DNA from 2 places in the Comamonas sp. B-9 genome. Region 2 is predicted to be linked to the other one. Evidence: predicted binding sites of a transcription regulator. Region 2 holds the regulator's gene; the other holds the start of a gene.

Region 1 (3,432 bases), on a different contig from region 2:
GGCGCTGCCTCGGGCTCGGCGCTGGCGGCCTGGGGCGCAAAGTGCTGCACCACATCCAACAGGTGGCTGGCGCGGTAGACCTCGGCATCGGGCACCAGGGCGGCATCCTCTGCACTGCCCGGGGGCAGCACCTGGCGCACCTGCTGGCCGCGCTGGTGCAGGTCCATGCTGGCGGCCAACGCACCGCGCACTGGGCGCAAGGCACCCGACAGCGACAGCTCGCCGGCAAATTCATAGTCCTGGAGCCGGTCCGCATCGATGGCGCCACTGGCCGCCAGAATGCCGACCGCAATGGCCAGGTCGTAGCGGCCCGACTCCTTGGGCAGGTCAGCGGGAGCGAGGTTGACGGTGATGCGCTTGTTGTGCGGAAACTCCAGCCCGCTGTTTTGCAGCGCCGAGCGCACGCGTTCGCGCGCTTCCTTCACTTCCAGATCGGCCAGGCCGACCAGGGTGAAGCTGGGCAGGCCATTGGCCAGATGGACTTCGACGCTGACGGGATGGCCGGTGAGCCCGACCAGGGCCCGGCTGTGCACCACGGCGAGACTCATGGGCGGGCTTCCTTGTGGTTTTGCACCTTTTTGGTGCATTGCGAAGCACCTCTTGGAGGCACGGCTGCCACCAGCATCGCAAAAGTCGCTGGCAGCAACAAGTGGCGACAGCCCGGGGCCGGGGTGGCGGCGGCGCCGGCCTGCCATTCCGCGCCCCTGGCCGCCCCGTGGCGGCTCAGAACGTAAGCATTTGCAAAAAAATATAGCGCGCTGCGCTTGTCTGGTGCGCGCAACGCAGCGGGTGGCGCTGGGTTTGGCACGCTCTGTGCATTGTGCTTGCCACAAACGGATGGGTCGAATTCATCAACAAGGAGTGTGGCAATGGCAATGAGCAACAGAGGCTGGATGGTGGTGGCGGGGGCAGCGTTCCTGGCGCTGCCAATGGTGGCAAGCGCGCAGCTGACCGCCAATGTGAGCGTGACCACGAACTACAAGTTCCGCGGTCAGGACCAGAAGTCCTCTAGTGCCCAATGGGTCAAGCCCGCACTCCAGGGAGGGGTCGACTACGCCTTTGGCGACAGCGGCTTTTATGTGGGGAACTGGAACTCCACCGTCGACTGGCTCGACAACAACAAGCTGGAGATGGATTTCTACGGTGGCTACAAGTTCAAGGCCGCCGATGTGGACTGGGATGTGGGTCTGCTGACCTATGTCTACCCCGGCAACACGCTGGGCAACACCACCGAACTGTATGGCTCGGGCACCTTGGGTCCCGTGACCGTGAAGTACTCGCACACCGTGTCGAAGGATTACTTTGGCTGGGCCGGCACCAAGTACGACAGCACGTACAAGGGCCGTAACACCGGTTACCTGAATGTGGCATTCGCCCAGGAAGTGGCGCCCAAGACGACCTTGAAGCTGGCCGTGGGCTACACGCGCTTTTCCAGCGACATCAAGGACCTGGGCGTGCCCAACTACCTGGACTACAGCGTGGGCGGTGCCTACGACCTGGGTGATGGCTTCTCGCTGAGCGCCGCCTGGGTGGGCGCCAACAAGACCGGTGCCTTTGGCTTTGTGAACAAGGGTCGCGCGATCGTGTCGCTGACCAAGGCTTTTTGATGCAGCGCCGCTGCAATAAGTGACGACAGGAGAGACTATGAACATGAAACTGGTAGTGGCGGTGATCAAGCCCTTCAAGCTCGATGAAGTGCGTGAGGCGCTGTCCGATATTGGGGTGCAAGGCATCACGGTGAGCGAGGTCAAGGGCTTTGGCCGTCAGAAAGGCCATACCGAGCTGTACCGAGGCGCCGAGTACGTGGTGGACTTCCTGCCCAAGGTGAAGCTGGAGATCGCGGTGGCCGAGGACCTGGTGGACCGGGTGATCGAGGCCATCGAGAACGCAGCGCGCACCGGCAAGATCGGCGACGGCAAGATCTTTGTCTCGCCGCTGGAGCAGGTGGTGCGTATCCGTACCGGCGAAACCGGCCCGAACGCGATCTAAAAAACAGCGCTCCGCGCTGGCAAGGCGCGCGCAACAAGCCAATTTATCTTGAAGGTGTGAACAACATGAGACGACTTCTTTCCTTGGCAGGGCTGGCGGCAGTGGCACTGGCCACTGCGGGCAACGCGGCTGCGGCCGATGCGGCAGCTCCCGTTCTGAATGCAGGCGATACCGCCTGGATCATGACCTCGACCATGCTGGTGATCCTGATGGTCATCCCGGGTCTGGCGCTGTTCTATGGCGGTCTGGTGCGCAGCAAGAACATGCTGTCGGTGCTGGCCCAGGTGTTCACGATCTTCTCGCTGATCACCGTGCTGTGGACCATCTACGGCTACTCGCTGACCTTCTCCGGTGAAGGCAACTTCTTTGGCGACTTCGGCAAGGTGTTCCTGATGGGCATCACCCCCGATACCTTGTCGGGTGCGATGGCCACCGTGCCGGAGTATGTGTTCGTCTCGTTCCAGGCCACGTTCGCCGCCATCACCGTGGCGCTGATCGTCGGTGCCTTTGCCGAGCGCATCAAGTTTGCGGCCGTGATGATCTTCGCCGTGCTGTGGTTCACCTTCAGCTACCTGCCGATTGCCCACATGGTCTGGGGCGGCGGTCTGCTGGGCAAGGATGGCGCGCTGGACTTTGCCGGCGGCACCGTTGTGCACATCAACGCCGGTGTGGCCGGTCTGGTGGGCTCCTATGTGCTGGGCAAGCGCCTGGGCTTTGGCCGCGAAGCGCTGGCCCCACACAACCTGACTTTGACCATGGTGGGCGCATCGCTGCTGTGGGTGGGCTGGTTCGGCTTCAACGCCGGCTCGGCAGGTGCTGCCAACGGTATTGCGGGCCTGGCCTTCATCAACACCATCGTGGCCACCGGCGCAGCCTGCGTGAGCTGGTTGGTTTGCGAGACGCTGCACAAGGGCAAGCCCTCGATGCTGGGTGCCGCTTCGGGTGCCGTCGGTGGCCTGGTGGTCATCACCCCAGCCGCTGGTTTTGTCGGCCCCATGGGTGCCATCGTCATGGGTCTGCTCGCCGGCGCTCTGTGCCTGTGGGGTGTGTCCGGTCTCAAGCGCCTGCTCAAGGTCGATGACACCTGCGACGTCTTCGGTGTGCACGGCGTGGGCGGTATCCTGGGTGCCATCCTGACCGGTGTGTTCTGCGCCTCCAGCCTCGGCGGTGTCGAGCCAGAAGGCTACAACATGGCCCACCAGATCTGGGTGCAAACCAAGGGCGTGCTGATCACCATCGTGTGGTCGGGTGTGGTGGCCTGGATCTCGTACAAGGTGGCAGGTTTGCTGACCGGTGGTCTGCGTGTGACGGAAGAAGCCGAACGCGAAGGCCTGGACATCACCTCCCACGGCGAAGCGGCCTACGGACGTTGATTCTTGCGGATACTCCTTGGGGGGCCGGACGGGTGCACAACCCGGCCGGCCTTTTTTTATGCGCCGCGCT
Region 2 (11,900 bases):
TACATGCTGTGCGAGAGCTCGACCAGCACGCGCTGGGCCAGGCGGCTGTGCAGGTTCAGCAGCAGCGCATCGCGCCACATGCCGCGCAGCATGACGCCGCCGCGCGCCATCAGGAGGTCCTGGCCGCTGGCGCCGGTGATGGCATGGACTTCGTCCGCCAAAAGGCCCTCGACGCCGGCGGCGCAGGGCAAAAACAAATGCAGTTGGTTCATAAGCAGGGGGGCAAGCATACGCGCTTGCCCCATTGTCTGCCAAGCGCACGGGAATGTGGACTGTGCCAGTGGCATTCGCCAGCCCGGCTCCCATAGCGCAGGCGTAACGGGTGGCTGGCTGCTATAGTCTGGCCCCAGAGCGGGCCGCAGCCCTCGGTGCAGCCGCCCTTCCCCTCCATCACTCAGAGAGAATGCGGATGCCCTACCTCGGAGCCGGCGTACACGTCATCATTGCACTGTTTTTTGCGGTCCACGCCGTGCGCAGCGGCCAGAACAACTACTGGCTGTTTGTGCTGCTGGCCTTCCCCTTCCTGGGCAGCGTGGTGTATTTCTTTGCCATCTACCTGCCCAATTCGCGCCTGCAGCGCCATGCCCGCAGCCTGGCGAGCAATGCCGTCAAGGCGCTGGACCCGACCCGCGAAGTGCGCGAAGCCCAGGCCGCCTACGACTACAGCCCCACCGCGCAGAACCAGATCCGCCTGGCCCAGGCCCTGCTGGCCAATGGCCAGGCCGAGCAGGCCTTTGGCCACTTCGAGGCCAGCATGAAGGGCCCGTTTGCCAACGACCTCGATATCCGCTGGGGCGCTGCGCAAGCGGCCTACCAGGCCGGCCATCCACAGCAGGCGCTGCAGCAGCTGCGCGTGATTGCCCAGGCCGATGTGCACTTTCGTGCCGAGGCCGTGGGCCTGCTGGTGGCCAAGGCCTATGCCCAGCTGGGCGACCAGGCGATGGCGCGCAAGAGCTTTGACTTTGCGCGCCAGCACTCGGGCAGCTTCGATGTGATGGCCGAGTACGCGATCTGGGCCGCAGGCCAGGGCGACTGGCAGACCGCCAACGCACTGCAGGCCGAGCTGAACAAGGCGATGACGCACTGGAGCGGCCAGCAGCGCCAGCTCAACCGCGAGATGCTGCAGCGCCTCAAGACCGCCTTTGCCGCCCAGCCCAGGTAAGCCCACCCGGCCTGCAGTTGACAAAACCGCAATAGGCCTGCTGGCAGCAGGCCATCCCACCGCCCCGCAGCCCTTGCCGCGCGCCAGTTTGCGCTTGCGCAGCCCGCCGCCACAGCGCAGTCGCTAAAATCGCTGTCTATGGCAAAAATCATCGTTCTGGCCCTGGTGCTGCTTTTCTTTGGCTGCGGCCTCTACATGCACCTGCGCGGCAAGGTGCGGCACAAGCTGCTGCGCCAGCTGTTTGACCACTCCACCTTCACGGCCCCGTTCAATGTGTTCATGCTGATGTTCAGCAAGGTACCGCGCACGCCCTACCTGCCCACCAGCACCTTCCCCGACCTCGCCCCACTGCAGGCCCACTGGCGCGAGATCCGCGAAGAGGCCATTGGCCTGCACCAGGCCATGCAGATCAAGGCCGCGGCCAACAACGACGATGCGGGCTTCAACTCCTTCTTCAAGACCGGCTGGAAGCGCTTCTACCTGAAGTGGTACGGCCAGGCCCACCCGTCTGCGATGGAGCTGTGCCCCAAGACCACGGCGCTGGTGCAGTCCATCCCCGGCATCAAGGCGGCCATGTTTGCCGAGCTGCCACCCGGCGCCAAGCTCAACCTGCACCGCGATCCCTATGCCGGCTCGCTGCGCTACCACCTCGCCGTGCTGGCGCCCAATGACGACCGCTGCATGATCGAGGTCGATGGCACGCCCTACAGCTGGCGCGAGGGCGAAGGCGTGATCTTTGACGAGACCTTCATGCACTGGGCCGAGAACCGCTCCGAAGGCAACCGCATCGTGCTGTTCTGCGATGTCGAGCGCCCGATGACCAATGGCTTTGCGCAGTGGCTCAACCGCTGGCTGGGCACGCATGTGGTGGCTGCCGCCAGCTCGCCCAACAACGAAGGTGATCCGCGCGGCTTCATCAGCCGCATCTTCAAGATCTCGTTCTACATGGGCCAGTACCGCCGCCGCTTCAAGGCCTGGAACAAGACGGCCTACAAGTTCACCAAGTTCGGCCTGATGCTCGCCGCTCTGGCCTTGTTCATCTGGTGGCTGTGGCCGAAGTAAATCGGCAGCTTCCACAAGCGAAAACCGCAGTGCCCAGGCAGCTGCGGTTTTTTTATGGTGGCTGAGACTTTGGCTACAGCGCCTTGCGCAAGCTGGCGGGCGGGATGCGCATGGCCTCGCGGTACTTGGCCACCGTGCGGCGCGCGCATTCAATGCCCTGGGCCTGCAGCAGATCGGCGATTTTTGCATCCGACAGCGGCTTCTTCGCGCTTTCCTCGTCCAGCAGCTGCTTGATCAGCGCCTTCACGGCCGTGCTCGACGCACTGCCCCCGGTCTCGGTGCCCAAGCCCGAGCCAAAGAAGTACTTGAGCTCAAACGTGCCCTGGGGCGTGGCCATGTACTTGGCCGTGGTCACGCGGCTGATGGTGGATTCATGCAGGCCCAGCTCATCGGCAATCTCGCGCAGCACCATGGGGCGCATCGCCAGCTCGCCATGCACAAAGAAATTGCGCTGGCGCTCGACGATGGCCTGCGAGACGCGCAAGATGGTGTCAAAGCGCTGCTGGATGTTCTTGATGAACCAGCGCGCCTCCTGCAGCCGCTGCTGCAGTGCGCCATGGCCTTCGCTGCCCTTGTGGCTGCGCAAGGCATTGGCGTAGACATCCTGCACGCGCAGGCGCGGCATCACCTCGGCATTGAGCTGCACGCTGAAACCGGGCACCGGCAGGCCGCGCTCATTGCTGGGTCGCACGATGACATCGGGGATGATGGTGTTGCGGTCCACATCGGCATAGGGCCGGCCGGGGCGGGGTTCGAGCTTGGCGATCAGCGCCAGCGCGCTGCGCACCGCCGCCTCGTTACAGCCGGTCAGCTGCACCAGCTTGCGCACATCACGGCGCGCCAGCAGATCAAGGGACTCCTGGCAGACCAGCAAGGCAGTCTCCAGCGCCAGCGCATCGGCCTCGGGCGTGTCCGAGCCCTCTTCATCCAACAGGCGCTGCTGGGCCTTGATCTGCAGCTGCATGCATTCTGACAGGTTGCGCGCGCCCACACCAATCGGCTCCAGGCTTTGCAGCAAGCGCAGCGCCACGGTCAGGTGGTGCAGCAGCGCCTCGTAGCGCTCGGGGTCCGAAGCATCGCCAAAGCTTTGCGCGAGCTCGGCCAGCGTTTCTTCGAGGTAGCCGTCGTCGTTCAGCGATTCGATCAGAAAGTAGAGCGCGGCCCGGTCTTCCTGGCACAGGCGCAGCGACAAGGCCTGGCGGTGCAGCACATCCTGCAGGCTCAGGTGCTCGCTGCGGCGGTCGGACATCGGCGTCTCGTCGTCGTCATCGCCTGCGCTGGAGCGGGCGGGCAGATCGCCGCCCCACTCTTCCCAGTCCGATGCCGAATCGCCGGCAGCGGCCTCCGCATCGACGCCGGTTTCCTTGCCCGCAGCAAAATCCAGCGGCTGGTCGGAGGTTCCGGGCTCGAAATCGCTGCTGTTGCTGGTGTCGGCGCTGGCAGCAGTATCGGCAGCCTTGTCGGCTGCGTCTGCAGCTTCGGCAGATTCAGCGGCTTCTTTACCGGCTTCGGCCTCGGGGGCCTCATCGCCCTCGCGCTCCAGAAACGGGTTTTCGTCGAGCATCTGCTCGACTTCCTGCGTCAGCTCCTGCGTGGACAGCTGCAGCAGGCGGATCGACTGCTGCAGCTGGGGCGTCAGGGTCAGGTTCTGCGATACGCGCAGCGACAGCGACGGCATCATGGCTGCGCCTTTGCAGCGGCTGCGGCAGTTGGCAACAGATCAGCCCTACCGGGCCCGCAGCGCAGGTCGGTAGCTTGGCTGGCACGCCCGCCAAGGCGTGCGGTGTCACATACGGAAATGTTCACCCAGATACACCCTCCGGACCTCTGCGTTCTCCACAATCTCTTGCGGCGTCCCGGCGGCCAGCACCTTGCCATCGCTGATGATGCAGGCATGGTCACAGATACCCAGGGTTTCGCGCACATTGTGGTCGGTGATCAGCACACCAATGCCGCGCTCCTTGAGGAAGGCGACAATGCGCTGGATCTCGATCACGGCGATGGGGTCGATGCCGGCGAAGGGCTCATCGAGCAAGATGAAACGGGGCTGGGTGGCCAGCGCACGGGCGATCTCGACGCGGCGGCGCTCGCCCCCGGACAGCGCCACCGACGGTGACTCGCGCAGGTGCTCGACCCGCAGCTCCTGCAGCAGCGCGGTGAGCTGGCGCTCGACCTCGGCGCGCGAGAGCGGCTTGCCATGCTCATCCTTTTGCAGCTCCAGCACGGCGCGCACATTGTCCTGCACGCTGAGCTTGCGAAAGATCGAGGCTTCCTGCGGCAGGGAGGACAGGCCCAGCTGCGAGCGCTGGTGGATCGGCATATTGGCTACCGACTGCCCATCGATGCGGATATCCCCGCCATCGCTGCGCACCAGGCCCACGATCATGTAGAACGAGGTGGTCTTGCCCGCGCCATTGGGGCCGAGCAAACCCACCACTTCGCCCTTGCGCACCGACAGCGATACATCCTTGACCACCTTGCGGCTGCCATAGGACTTCTCCAGGTGCAAGACCTCCAGCTGGCTGCGGTGGTCGCTGTTGGCGACCCGGGCGTTGACGGAAATGGTCGACGAGTTTTCTGCCACGGTTACTTGGCTCCGTCGTTCAGTTGGGTGCTGGGGCGCAATGGCGTCTTGTCATCGGCAGCGGGCTTGGCCGGGGCGCTGGCCTTGTCGTCCGCCTTGCCGTCGGCCTTGGGCGTCAGGATCACGCGCACGCGGTCCTTCTTGGGCGCGCCGGGCTTGGGATCGGCCGCCGCCTGGGCACCCTTTTGGCCGGAGACCGTGAAGGTGTCGCTCAGGTTGTTGTAGACGATCAGCGGGCCACTGACCTGGTCGGTCAACGTGGTCTCGCGGTAGCGGCGCAGCTCGCCACGGCGCTCAAAGTGCACGGTGTCGTCGCGGCCGTTATAGGTGATGACCTCGCCTTCGCCTTCGACGAACTCGTCGGGCGCGCCAGGGGCGGAATCCCGCTTTTGGCGGAAGAACGCGAGCTTGCCCGGCGCAGCGGTGACCACGCCGTGCTGGAAGCCGTCGCGGTCCTGGCTCACGGTCAGCTGCGCGCCACGGATGATGATGGTGCCCTTGGTCACCACCACATTGCCCGTGAAGACACTGGTCTGCTTGAGTTCATCGTGGCGGCCATCGTCCGCCTCGATGTTCATGGGCTTGGTGCGGTCTGCACGCTCGGCGTGCGACAGCAGCGGCACGGCCAGGGCCACTGCCACCAACAAAGTGTTAAAAATACGGTGTCTCATAAGGCATGAATCTTGCTCTGCCCCATTGTAGCCATGCTGGAGCGTTGGGCCGTTTTTGGCACAAAAAAGCCCGCGCGTGCGGGCTTTGTCTAAAGCGTTGGGGAGGCCGCTCAGCCTTGTGCCGCCAGGAACTCTACCACTTGCAGCACGTTGCTCATCGAGCCGGCACGGGTGCCGTCGGTGTAGTACTTGCCCGCCACGCCCAGCGATGGAACGCCTTCGACGCCGTAGGACTCTTGCAGCTGGGTGGCCTTGCGCACCTGGCCTGCGACGCTGAAGGAGTTGTAGGCTTCCTTGAACTTGGCCAGGTCCACGCCGTTCTTGTCCATCCAGGCAAAGATCTCGTCGTCCTTGTTCAGGCGTTGGCGCTCCACGTGGATGGCACGGAAAACCTTGACATGCACGTCAGGGATCAGGCCCATCGACTCCAGCGCAAAGTAGATCTTTTGCTGGGGCACAAAGGTGTTGTTGAAGGCCACGGGCACGCGGCGGATCTGCAGGTTCTTGGGGGCAGTCTTGGCCCAGGCTTCAAACTGCGGCTCGAAGGCATTGCAGTGGGGGCAGCTGTACCAGAAGAACTCGATCACCTCGACCTTGCCAGCGGGCGCATCGGGGGTGACGGGCTTGGCCAGCTTCAGGTAGTCCTTGCCTTCCTTGAACTTGGCCTGTGCGTTGGCGCCAGTAGCGAAAGGCAGGCTCAGCGCGGAAGCGGCAGTAGCGGAAGCCGCCAAAGTGGAAAACTCACGACGTTTCATGTTTTGTTAACTCCAGTGACAAGTTGCGGTTAGGAGTGTCCTGCACCGCCAAAAGTTCAACGCTGTACGCGGACGATTTGCGCATCCACGCCGGCGCCATCGAGCTTGCCTTTGAGGCCATCGGCATCATCGCGCTTGTTGAATGGGCCCACGCGCACCCGGTATACCGTGCGGCCATTGACTTCGCGCTCGCTCACACGCGCTTCCCAGCCCATCATCGCCAGCTTGGCGCGTTGTGCATCGCCATCGGACTGGCTGCGAAAAGCGCCGGCCTGCACAAAGTACTGGAAGCCGTCGGTGCCATCGGCACTGCGCGACTTGGCCAGATCGCCCAGCGGATCGGCGCCCTGGCCGGCCTTGGGATCGAGCTTGGCGACCTGGGTCTTGTCTGCTGGCTTGTCGGCAGGCTTGGCCGGATCGGGCAGCACCACCTCGGGCTTGGCGGGCTTGTTTTCCACCGGCGGGGTGGCGTTGTCAGCCACGGTGCGCGGCGGCTCTGGCACCACCACGCCCTGCGCGGCCGGCGCCACAGCCGCTGGTGCCCGCGCGGGGTTCTTGCCATAGAGCGGCGAGTTCGGGTCCCAGTTCTGGTTGCGCTGCGCCTCGGCCTTGTCCTTGGCCTCGCCCTTGACGCCACCTTTGTTGACAAACGGCACCGGCACATTGGTGACGTACACGGCCACGGCCAAGGCCGCGCCCACGCCCACCAGCAGCCCCAGGATCAGGCCCAGGATGGTTCCACCACGTTGATGTCGTCGCATTGCAGTTATTACCTTTGTTCGCAAAATCACATGCGCTCTGGTGCACTCACACCCAGCACGGCCAGGCCATTGCGCAGCACCTGCGCGACCGCTGCCACGAGTGCCAGACGGGCCAGTTTGGTGGCTTCGTCATCCACCAAGATACGCTCTGCATCATAGTAGCTGTGGTAGGCCGAGGCCAGGTCACGCAGATAGAACGTAACATCGTGCGGCGCATTGCCAGCGGCGGCGTTGCTCAGCATCTCGGGGTACTGGGCCAGCATCTGCATCAGTGCCTGGGCCTGCGGGCCCTGCAGCGCGCCCAGGTCGATGCCGCTCAGCGCAGGCAGGCCAGCGCCGCCCTGCTCCTGCCAGCCGCGCAGCACCGAGCAGATGCGCGCATGGGCGTACTGCACGTAGAACACCGGGTTGTCGTTGTTCTGGGCCACGGCCAGGTCGACGTCGAAGGTGTACTCGGTATCGGGCTTGCGCGAGAGCAGGAAAAAGCGCACCGCATCCTTGCTGGTCCACTCGATCAGGTCGCGCAAGGTGACATAGCTGCCGGCGCGCTTGCTGATCTTGACTTCTTCACCACCGCGCACCACGCGCACCATGGTGTGCAGCACATAGTCGGGGTAGCCCTGGGGGATGCCGACATTGACGGCCTGCAGACCGGCGCGCACGCGGGCGATGGTGCCGTGGTGGTCCGTGCCCTGGATGTTGACGGCCTTGCCGTAGCCGCGCAGGAACTTTTGCGTATGGTAGGCCACATCGGGCAGGAAGTAGGTGTAGGTGCCATCGGACTTGCGCATCACGCGGTCCTTGTCGTCACCAAAGTCGGTGGTGCGCAGCCACAACGCGCCATCTTGCTCATAGGTGTGGCCGCTGGCGATCAGGCGCTTGACGGTCTCGTCCACATGGCCGTTCTGGTACAGGCTCGACTCGAGGTAGTACTCGTCAAACTTGAGGTTGAAGGCCTGCAGATCCTTGTCCTGCTCGTTGCGCAGGTAGGCCACCGCAAAGTTGCGGATGTTGTCGTAGTCCTCGACATCGCCATTGGCGGTGAACGCACGGTCATCGGCCTCGATGGTCTGCTTGGCGAGGAACGCCTGGGCAATATCGCCAATGTAGTCGCCGTTGTAGAAGTTCTTGGCCAGCGGGTTCTCGCTGTCGGTGGGCCAGCAGTCGTCACCGGGCTTGAAGCCCTTGGCACGCAGCTGGGTGCTCTTGGTCAGGGTGTCGATCTGCACGCCCGCATCGTTGTAGTAGAACTCGCGGTGCACGGACCAGCCCTGGCTGCCGTAGAGGTTGCAGATCGCATCGCCCAGCGCGGCCTGGCGGCCATGGCCCACGTGCAGCGGACCGGTGGGGTTGGCCGAGACAAACTCGACAATGATCTTTTCATCGCGCTGGGGCTGCATGCCAAAGCGCTCGCCCTGGGCCAGCACTTCCTGCACCACCTGCTGCTTGGCAGCGGGCTTGAGGCGCAGGTTCAAAAAGCCGGGACCGGCGATCTCGACCGCTTCCACCCACTGCGCAAAGGCGGGCGTGGCCTCCAGCGCGGCCTTGAGCTGCTCGCCCAGTGCGCGGGGGTTGGCCTTGAGCGGCTTGGCCAGCTGCATCGCGGCGGTCACGGCATAGTCGCCGTGCGCGGCCACCTTGGGCGTTTCAAAGGCCGCACGGCTACCTGCGCCAGGCGACAATTTCTCGAGCTCGGCAGCAAGCACTGCGAGCAAATCTTTTTTGACTTGCAACATATTTGAAACTTAGACGAAGCAGTTACCAGCGCCAGGCCGGTTTACCAGCCCCGGGCATAAAACACGGCGACGGCGGCGATCACGGGAATCAGATGGGCTTGCCACATGACCCATTTACGCGTGGCGCGCACCTCGGCGTCCCCGGGCAAAGCGCCATTGTCGCGCAATTGCCGTAACCAGCGGCGGAACACGGCTGTCGGCTTGAACGACAGCACCACGCCGACGACGACCAAGGTCATCTTCAGGTGAAAGAGCGGCTGGCTGACATACCAGGTCACGCCCTTGGCGCCCAGAAACAGGCGCAGCAGGCCGGTGGCCAGCACCGCCAGCGCGGCAAAGGCGTAGATCAGATCGAGGCGCGCCAGGCGCTGCACCACAGCCCCATTCATCCACTCGGCGCGGCACAGCGCCGCCTCGCTGGAGAGAAAAACCACCATGGTCAACAAGGCCAGCAGGTGCAGGCAGGCCAGAACAGCTTCCAAAGTCATCGTGTTACTCCATCTTTTTCCAGAAATCGGCTCGTTCGTAGTGCTGCTTGACGAAATCGATCCACAAGCGCACCCGCAGCGGCAGGTGCTTGCGCTGCTGGAACATCACATAGATGCCGTTGGGCGGCGCGGCAAAGTCCTCCAGCACCTCGACCAGGCGGCCGGCGGCAATCTCGGACTCGACCTCCCAGGTGCTGCGCCAGGCAATGCCCCAGCCTTGCTGGCACCAGTCGTGCAGCACCTGGCCGTCCGAGCAATCGAGCGGGCCGCCGGGCTTGAGATAGACCACCTCGCTGGCGCCAGTGGCTGCCGGCATGCGAAACGCCCAGCCCCGCGTCTGCGAGGCCTCGCTCGACAAGGTCAGGCAGTCATGCTGGCTCAGCTCGCTGGGGTGGCGCGGAATGCCGCGGCGGCGCAGGTACTCGGGCGTGGCCACACACAGGCGCCGGTTGTCCGCCACGCGCACGCTGACCAGCGAGGAATCGGGCAGGTCGCCCACGCGGATCGCGCAGTCATAGCCCTCACCGGCCAGGTCGACCAGGCGGTCGCTCAGGTTCAGCGAGATCGTCACGTCGGGGTGGCGCGCATGGTAGAGCGGCAGCAGCGGCGCCACATGGCGGCGCCCAAAGCCGGCCGGCGCGGTCACGCGCAGATGGCCTGTGGCCTTGATGCCGCCGGCGCTGACGCTGGCCTCGACACTGGCCAGCTCGGCCAGCAGGCGCTGGCAGTCTTCCAGAAAGGCCGCGCCCTCGTAGGTCAGGGTGAGCTTGCGGGTGGTGCGCACCAGCAGCTTGACACCCAGGCGCTCCTCCAGCGCATCGAGCCGGCGGCCCATGATGGCCGGGGCCACGCCTTCGGCCTTGGCAGCGGCCGTGAGGCTGCCGCGCGAGGCGATGGCGACAAATGATTCGAGCTGCTTGAGGCGATCCATACCAGACAGAACACAGACAATACGCAAAGCCCGCTGGCCGCCGCTTGTGCGACGCGCTGGCAGGGCCACAGCCTATTATCATCGGGGCTCCGGCCTGGCGGGCGCATGAAAGCGCACATCCCGCTGCGACATCATTGACAGCCGCTCTTTTCCTGCGCCCCCGCTCCTATGCCGCCAGCTTCAACGCCGCCCACCAGCACCCCCTCCAGCGCCGACGCCCTCTGGTACGCCCCCGCCCAGCTGCTGCGCCTGTTTGGCAGCAGCCCCGTCGCCATGGCCTACTGGGGCCGTGACCAGCGCCTGCGCCTGGCCACACCGCAGTGGTGCGAATGGTTTGGCGTGCCCACGACCGGCATCGTCGGCCAACTGCTCGACGAAGCGCTGCCGCCCGACTTTGCCCAGCAGCACCACGACGCGCTGCAGGCCGCCGCCCAGGGCCTGCGCCAGCAGTTCGACACGCGCAAGACCGATGCCCATGGCCATGTCGCCTGGCGCCGCATCAGCCTCTCGCCCCACCTCTGGCCCGGGCCGGCAGGCAACAAAACCGCCCAGGGCGTGCTGATGCTGATGCAGGACTGCAGCGCCGAATACGCCAACGCGGCGCAAACCGACGACCTGCGCGCGCAGCTGGCCGCGCTCTCGTCCACCGATCTGGAGCGCACCGAAGAGAAAAGCGAGCTGCTCAAGCTGCGCACCTTGCTGGACTGGCGCACCGCCATGCTCACCGAGCACAGCGAAATGCTTCAGCTGCTCTCGCATGAGATCCGCCAGCCACTCAACAACGCCTCGGCCGCGATGCAGGCCACCATGTCGGCCATTGCCGAGCTGCAGCTGAGCCAGACCACCCCGGCCACCAAGGCCTTGCTGCGCGCCGAGCATGTGCTCCAGCAGGTCATAGGCACCCTGGACAACACCTTGGCGGCCGGCACCATTCTTGCCGTGGGCGGGCGCGCTGGCGCCTCGTCCGATACCGACCTGCCGACCCTGGTCAACCTGGTGCTGCACGACATCGCTGCCGATGCCCGCCCGCGCATCCAGGTGGTCTGGGATGCCGAGGCGCGCACGGTGCAGCTGCACCCGGCGCTGATGCGGCTGACCATCCGCAACCTGCTCAACAACGCGCTCAACTACGCCCCGGCTGACAGCCCGGTGCTGCTGCGCCTGGCCGATTCGGACGACCCGTTGGCGCTGATCATCGAGGTGATCGACGAAGGCCCGGGTATCCCCGACAGCCTGCGCCCGCGCCTGTTCGAGAAAGGCACGCGCGGCACCGAACACCGCCACCGGGCGGGCGCGGGCCTGGGTCTGTTCATCGTGCGCTCGGTGGTGCAGTTGCACCAGGGCACCGTGCAGGCCTTGCCGCGCCAGCCAAACGGCACCATCATGCGCATTGAGTTGCCCCAAGGGCTGGACGATTAGCCAGCCAGGCGATGGCCACCGGCCGCTTGCCCCTGCAGAAGCTGGCACCGCGCTTCTCAGGACTTTTCACCGACTGCACCATTTCACGGAACCACCATGCTCCCCGCCACGCTCGCCCTGGTCGACGACGACCCCGAATACAGCGAATTTCTGGCCCAGCACTTGCGCAACCAGGGCGTTCAGGTACAGGTTTACAACGACAGCAGCGACCTGCTGGCCGACATCGAGCCCTACCGTTTTGACTTCTATGTGCTGGACCTGATGCTGCCCGGCGTCAACGGCACCGAGCTGCTGCGCATTCTGCGCAAGCGCAACCAGGCGGGCGTGCTGA

What was found. Region 2 encodes sigma-54, which starts transcription at its own class of promoters, with help from an activator protein. Its sites were predicted from a motif close to TGGCANGNAANCTGCTTT; they were not measured.
Region 1: a site for sigma-54 is predicted at 803-820, ahead of H928_RS0105720 (TorF family putative porin). Genes of this name have one in related genera too.

Annotation. Positions count from the first base shown of each region.
Region 1 is NZ_APCR01000571.1:281-3,712, reverse strand. It holds partial or broken gene H928_RS0105725 (magnesium chelatase domain-containing protein) at 1-548, opposite strand, end outside; gene H928_RS0105720 (TorF family putative porin) at 876-1,607, shown strand; gene glnK (P-II family nitrogen regulator) at 1,651-1,989, shown strand; gene H928_RS0105710 (ammonium transporter) at 2,055-3,362, shown strand.
Region 2 is NZ_APCR01000297.1:9,324-21,223, forward strand. It holds gene H928_RS0102320 (class I SAM-dependent RNA methyltransferase) at 1-212, opposite strand, end outside; gene H928_RS0102325 (hypothetical protein) at 410-1,162, shown strand; gene H928_RS0102330 (aspartyl/asparaginyl beta-hydroxylase domain-containing protein) at 1,310-2,224, shown strand; gene H928_RS0102335 (RNA polymerase factor sigma-54) at 2,298-3,905, opposite strand; gene lptB (LPS export ABC transporter ATP-binding protein) at 4,011-4,787, opposite strand; gene lptA (lipopolysaccharide transport periplasmic protein LptA) at 4,811-5,479, opposite strand; gene H928_RS0102350 (thiol:disulfide interchange protein DsbA/DsbL) at 5,590-6,234, opposite strand; gene H928_RS0102355 (SPOR domain-containing protein) at 6,291-6,995, opposite strand; gene argS (arginine--tRNA ligase) at 7,022-8,731, opposite strand; gene H928_RS0102365 (DUF2214 family protein) at 8,773-9,219, opposite strand; gene H928_RS0102370 (LysR family transcriptional regulator) at 9,224-10,150, opposite strand; gene H928_RS0102375 (PAS domain-containing sensor histidine kinase) at 10,319-11,569, shown strand; gene H928_RS0102380 (response regulator transcription factor) at 11,666-11,900, shown strand, end outside.